Regions from separate parts of the Arthrobacter gandavensis genome, predicted to be linked through region 2. Evidence: riboswitches for the same ligand, from Rfam matches in the RefSeq annotation. Region 2 holds a riboswitch; the other holds the start of a gene.
The links. Region 2 has a riboswitch for S-adenosylmethionine ahead of ABFX29_RS14885 (bifunctional o-acetylhomoserine/o-acetylserine sulfhydrylase). Riboswitches for the same ligand answer to the same signal wherever they lie in the genome.
Positions count from the first base shown of each region.

Region 1: another riboswitch for S-adenosylmethionine. It lies ahead of ABFX29_RS03270 (methionine ABC transporter ATP-binding protein); the one in region 2 lies ahead of ABFX29_RS14885 (bifunctional o-acetylhomoserine/o-acetylserine sulfhydrylase).

Region 1 is NZ_BAAALV010000002.1:28,324-31,660, reverse strand. Features, by position in the region: gene ABFX29_RS03280 (CoA-binding protein) at 68-484, shown strand; gene ABFX29_RS03275 (hypothetical protein) at 495-1,058, opposite strand; SAM riboswitch class I at 1,270-1,373, shown strand; gene ABFX29_RS03270 (methionine ABC transporter ATP-binding protein) at 1,476-2,267, shown strand; gene ABFX29_RS03265 (methionine ABC transporter permease) at 2,260-2,925, shown strand; gene ABFX29_RS03260 (NtaA/DmoA family FMN-dependent monooxygenase) at 2,955-3,337, shown strand, end outside.
Region 2 is NZ_BAAALV010000007.1:307,736-311,072, forward strand. Features, by position in the region: gene ABFX29_RS14880 (VOC family protein) at 728-1,369, opposite strand; SAM riboswitch class IV at 1,494-1,610, shown strand; gene ABFX29_RS14885 (bifunctional o-acetylhomoserine/o-acetylserine sulfhydrylase) at 1,676-2,992, shown strand; gene metX (homoserine O-acetyltransferase MetX) at 2,989-3,337, shown strand, end outside.

The DNA.
Region 1 (3,337 bases), on a different contig from region 2:
GCAGTCTGCCGCGTTTGTACCCTGAGCGTAGGGTGGGAGCCCTGCAGAGACTCAAAGGAGAGACCGCATGGTGCACCTCAATGATCCCGAGGTCATTACCCGGCTGCTCACGGCCAAGGGCCGCTGGGCGGTAGTGGGCCTTTCGAACAATCCGGCCCGTCCCGCCGTCGGTGTTTCACGGTTTGTCCGGGATTCCCTGGGCATGGAGATCATCCCCGTGAACCTTTCCGGGCAGGCCGTCCACGGCCAGCAGGGCTACAGCAAGCTGGCGGACATCCCCGGCCAGGTGGACGTTGTGGATTGCTTCGTGAATTCGGCCAAGGTGGGAAACATCGTGGACCAGGCCATTTCAATCGGCGCCAAGGCCGTGTGGCTGCAGCTGGGCGTGGTCGATGAAGACGCCGCGAAGCGCGCCGCAAACGCAGGGCTCGACGTCGTCATGAACACCTGCCCGGTCATCGAGGCCGGAAGGTTTGGACTCTAGCGACGGAACATCAGACGCTGTCCTGGATCCGCTGGTCCACGGGCAGCGCCCGGTACGCTTTCCAGGCCTGAATCATCTGATCGCGGCTGCCGCCGGGATGTGCTGCATGCCAGTCCCTGGAGAAGCGGTTGAGTTCGAACTGCGGGCTGATCGGCCGCGCAGCAGTATCCCGGGTGGCGTGCCAGTGGTCCAGGGCTGCGGCCAGGGTCGCGGTCCCGTCATTGGCGGCAAAGAACTCCCGCATCGGCGCATCGAACCGGAACCCGGGCCCGAGGGCGTGGACGAAGAACTCCCGCAGCACCTGGCTGCACGGATGTCCCGCCGGAATCACGGTGTGGATGGTCAGCGGCGGTACGAGCCGCTGCCGGGACATGTGAGGCCTGCCGGCCGGGGGAGGAAGCGGTGTGCCCGCCAGGAATGCGGCGATGCGTTCTGCCAGCTGCTCCTTTGAACCGGCAGCGGATATCTCCTGCGTGCGCGCGAACGCCTGCAGCTCTTCCTTTAGCCAGTACCAGCGGCGGAATTCGGCCGGCCCAAGCGAGGGCGAAAGGGCGGGGCGTTCCGTAGATCTCACGTTCCCATCCTCGCGGATTCCCAGGAGAATCAGTGCTCCCGCGCCGCAGAACGCCCGTGCGTCTGCGCGGGTGGCGCGTGGGTTGGGGCAGGGACCCCCACGGACGTAACAAAACGGATTGTGACGCCGCGGCGCGTTACGCACCGACGCATTCGGCCGCACGGGGAAATCTTCTGGCCCCGCCGGTGCCTGGGCGGTTTAGATAGTCCCGTAACCATCCAGAGCGGCTGAGAGACCTGGCTCCGTGACGCCGCAGCAACCCCCTTCCGCGGGCTTTCCGCTGAAGAAGGGTGCTACCGCCAGGACCGATGGAGAAGCACCTGCTCTTTGCGGTCCGCTGCCCCGTGCCTTCCGCACGGCTGCGTGAGCCTGCGGAGGCGTGCACCTCTTCCCGGGCTCAGACCGCAGGAGGACAGCATGATCCGGATCGAAAACGTCTCTACCGTCTTTGGGGGCGGTGAATCGGCCTTCACGGCAGTGGACAACGTCACCCTGTCCATCCCCAAGGGAAGCATCCAGGGCATCATCGGGTTCTCCGGTGCCGGTAAATCCACCCTGCTGCGCAACATCAACCTGCTGGAACGCCCAACGTCCGGCCGTGTACTGGTGGATGGAACGGACCTGACCGGCTTGGGTGATGCCGAGCTTCGGGCGGCCAGGCATGAGATCGGCATGATCTTCCAGCACTTCAACCTCCTGAACAACCGGACCGCGGCGCAGAACGTGGAGCTCTCGCTCAAGTTCGCCGGAGTGAAGAACGCCGCCGAACGCCGCGCCCGCGCACTGGAGGCGCTCGCCGTCGTCGACCTCTCGGAGAAGGCGGGGACCTATCCGGCCAAGCTCTCCGGCGGACAGAAGCAGCGAGTTGCAATCGCCCGTGCCCTGGCCACGCGGCCCAAGGTGCTGCTCTGCGACGAACCGACCTCCGCCGTCGACCCGCGGACCACCGCCTCCGTGCTGCAGTACCTCAGCGACGTCAACGCACGGTTCGGCATCACGATCGTGGTGGTGACCCATGAAATGAACGTCATCAAGGCGATTGCGGACAACGTGGCCGTGATGGAGGAAGGCCGGGTGGTGGAACAGTTCGCGCTCGCGGAGCTGGCCCGGCCCGGGTTCACGCCAGCCACCGCAATCGGCCGGTACCTGATCTCCGACGAAATCACCCTGGACCGGGCTGCCGGCCGGGAAGGAGTCCGCGTTGCTTGAGCGAATTGCCGAAGTCTGGCCGGAACTGCTCGCCGCACTGGGCCAGACCGGCACCATGCTGCTGGTCGCGATTCCGCTGGCGGTGCTGATCGGCACCCCGCTGGGTGTGCTGCTCTACTCCCTTGGGCCGGACGGGCTGGGGCACAAACCGCGGCTGCACCGCGTCCTGGACTCACTGGTGAATCTGGTGCGTTCCTTTCCGTTCCTGATCCTGCTGATCGCGATCATCCCGTTCACCCGCTTCGTGGTGGGAACAACCATCGGCACCGCAGCCGTTATCGTGCCGCTGACCATCAACGCCATCCCGTACTTTGCCCGGTTCGTGGAGCAGAACATCACCGCGCTCGGCGGCGGGGTAGTGGAAGCGGCCCGCTCCATGGGCGCCACCCGCGGGCAGATTGTGCGGGACGTGCTGCTGGTTGAAGCCCGTCCGGCCCTGATCAGCTCGGTGACCATCATGACGGTCAGCTTCATCTCCTACTCCGCCATGGCCGGCCTGGTGGGCGGCGGGGGAATCGGCGACTTTGCCATCCGCTACGGCTACTACCGCTACGAGACCGGGCTGATGCTCACTGCCATTGTGCTGATGGTCCTGCTGGTCCAGGCCGTGCAGCTGGGCGGCTCCTGGCTCTCCCGCCGCGCCGACAAGCGCCTCTAGCCTTCCCGCTCCTACCGAAAGTTACTTCCATGAGCATTCCCAGTACCCGTTTTCCCGGCGGGCGTCCGCGCCTTCTGCTGAACGCCTTCCTGATGAACACCACCAGCCACATCCGCGGCGGCCAGTGGCGCCACCCCGATGCCGAGCAGCACCGCTTCAACGAGCTGTCCTTCTGGACAGACCTTGCCCGGCAGCTCGAAGCGGCGAAGTTCGACGCCCTGTTCTTTGCCGACGTCGTGGGCCTGTACGGGAACCACGACGGCGGCTGGTCATCCCACGTGCGCCGCGGCCTGCAGGTGCCGGCCAACGATCCGCTGCTTCTGCTCGCCGCACTCTCAGGTGCCACCAGGGATATCGGCCTGGCTGCGACGTCGTCCGTGGTGCAGAGCCATCCGTTCCAGTTCGCGCGGCA
Region 2 (3,337 bases):
TCCGGTTGAACGGCCGATTACGGGTATGCGCCACACTCTGGCAGCTGACTGTTGAATCACGACTCTTCCGGATGCCTGGTCACCCGCGACCGCTGCAAGCCGCACGCGTTCCCGCTCCCAGGGAGCGAGCCTCTGCCATTCCTCAGCATGGATGTAGATACCGCGTCTGAGCCGAACGAGTTTCCCCATAGAGCATTTGCGTGCCAGATCCCGGCGGCTCGTTCCGTCCAGGTCGGCCTCAGCCGCGAACAAGAATGTGGTCGACATGGGGACCACTCTGCGGCTTGTCAGCCGGGCCCGGCATCCGGGAAGACAATTTGTGGAGAACCGGCGAAATCCTGCATGGAAGCCCGCCGCGTCTGCGAGGTACTCTGCCCTGCCTGGAGGGTACTCCCGCCGTGGGGCTGAAAGCTCCTTCGGGGAAGTGCCGGTACACGTCCTCTCAGCTGTGCCGCGCCGAAAACCCTCCACTTGGGGACTTGCCCGCCAGTCTGGGACTTTCCTGCCGTGGCGCCGCGCAGGATTGTCCCAAACCGGCAGGGATGTCCCGAAGTGGAGGAATCGGGGTCGGAGGTGTGTCCCAAACCGGCAGGGATGTCCCCAAGTGGAGGGAACCCACCCAAGCCCTCCCCGCAATGTGGAAAACGCTCCGGTTCGGGACCAATCGCCCCCGGCGCACCGGAGAGATTGTCACAAACCGGAGCGTTTTCTCGAACCGGAAGCAGAACTAGATCTCGACGAGACCCTTTTCAGTGGCAAAGGTGACGGACATGATGCCCGGGGTGCCCTTGGGAGAGACCCAGGTGACGTCCACGGACTCCAGCGGCTTCTCGACGGGCATGCCCAGCCATTCGGTCACGCGCTCGGCGGAACCGGCGATGGTGAGTGACTGCAGCGAGACGGCGCCGTCGAGGGCACGGGACGGGTGGAGGTCGGCCTTGTCCTCGTCCCAGCGCAGCATGTAGGGAACCTGCGGGTCAGCGATCAGGCCGTTGATGCCGATCTGCCTCCACGTGAGTTCCTGTCCGTCGGGGAACTTGCGGTTGCCGGGGACGGAGGAGCGGCCAAGGCGTTCTTCGAAGGGAGCAAGGTCCTCAACGGCAACACACCAGCCCATCCAGCCGCCGCCGGCTTCGGAGCGTGCACGGACGGCCTGTCCAAAGGGAGCCTTGTCCGAGGCAGGGTGGTTCAGTACTTCAACAACCTCAACATACTGGTGGTTCGCCAGCGGGAGGATCATGTTGCGGGTACCGAAACGGGGATGGACTCCGCCTTTGACGAAGTCGGTTCCCAGGGCAGCAGCAATGCGTTCCGTAGTGGCCAGCAGGCCGTCGGATTCGCAGGCGTAAGAGACGTGATCCAGGCGCATGCGAACATCTTGGCACGTTGTGACCTGTGTCTCGACTAAGGCAACCCTAAGCGGCGTAATGGACAACTTTCACGCTGCGTCATATGGGTTGCGCAACTGCCCCGCCGTTGGTTCTATAGGTACAGGTCATGAGTGCCAGCAGATAGCCCCGGCTTGCTGGCCGGCAACCCTCCAACCGCGGTGGGGTGCCCCGGGTGAAGACCTGGCCGTACGCAATCAGGCGTACCGGCAAGCGCGGGCCACACGTGTCGCTCCGGTGTATTCCGGCTCAGACCCTGTGGGGCCCCTGGTCATAAAGGGAGCACAATGTCTGCCAACTGGTCCTTCGAAACACGCCAGATCCATGCAGGTCAGGAGCCCGACGCCGTTACCGGCGCCCGCGCCCTGCCCATCTACCAAACCTCCTCCTTCGTCTTTCCCAGCGCCGAAGCGGCAGCTAACAGGTTCGCGCTGGCCGAACTGGAACCGATCTACACCCGGATCGGCAACCCCACCCAGGAAGCGGTGGAGAACCGTATCGCGTCCCTGGAAGGCGGCCTCGGAGCACTGCTGCTCGCTTCGGGCCAGGCAGCCGAAACGTACGCCATCCTGAACCTTGCCCAGGCCGGCGACCACATTGTGGCTAGCCCCAGCCTGTACGGCGGCACCTACAACCTTTTCAAGCACACCTTTAAGAAGTTCGGGATCGACGTCAGTTTCGTCGCCGATCCGGACAACCTGGACCAGTGGCGCGAAGCTGTCCGCCCCAATACCAAGGCCTTCTTCGGCGAAGTTGTCTCCAACCCCCGCCAGGACGTCCTGGACATCGAGGGAATATCCGCCGTCGCCCATGAGGCGGGCATCCCGCTGATCGTGGACAACACCCTCTCCACGCCGTACCTGATCCGGCCCATCGAATGGGGTGCGGACATCGTGGTGCATTCGGCCACCAAGTACCTGGGCGGGCACGGCACGGTGATCGCCGGGGTGATCGTGGATTCCGGCAACTTCGACTTCGGGGCCGATCCGGAGAAATTCCCGGGCTTCAATACCCCTGACGAGAGCTACAACGGCCTGGTGTACGCCCGCGACCTCGGTGCCAACGGCGTTCTCGGGGCGAACCTGGCCTACATCCTCAAGGCCCGGGTCCAGCTGCTCCGTGACCTCGGCTCGGCGCTGTCCCCGTTCAACGCGTTCCTCCTCGCCCAGGGCCTGGAGACCCTCAGCCTGCGCGTGGAGCGGCACGTCGAAAACGCCGTCGCGGTGGCGCGCTGGCTTGAAGCGCACGACGACGTCATCTCGGTTGCGTACGCAGGCCTTGAGTCGAGCCCCTGGTTTGAGCGCGGACAGAAGTACGGGCCGCGCGGAACCGGGGCGATTGTGTCCTTCGAAATCGAGGGCGGAGTGGAAGCAGGCAAGCGCTTCGTGGACGGTCTCGAGCTGCACTCCCATGTGGCGAACGTGGGTGACGTGCGCTCCCTGGTGATCCACCCGGCGTCGACGACGCACAGCCAGCTGGGCGCCGAGGCACAGGCAGCGGCCGGCGTCAGCCCGGGACTGGTACGCCTGTCCGTGGGGCTGGAACACATTGACGACATCATCGCGGACCTCGATGCCGGTTTCCGCGCTGCAAAGGGAGCATGAAGTACAGCGTGACCACGTATCCTCCTGCACCACAGCACCCCGTCCGCGTCCTTGACGGGGTGCTGCAGTACGCCCCGATCGGTGACCTTGAACTTGAAACCGGCGGCGTCCTTCCAGACGTAGTGCTGGGCTATGAGACGTGGGGCGAGCTGAACGCCGACGCGTCCAACGCCGTCCTGGTTCCGCATGCCCTGACGGGGAGCACCCACGTAGCGCAGGGCAGCACGGACGAACCGGGTTGGTGGGACGGGCTGGTGGGTCCGGGCCGGACCATCGACACCAACAGGTTCTACGTCGTTTCCATCAACATGGTCGGCGGCTGTTACGGCTCCACGGGCCCGGCGT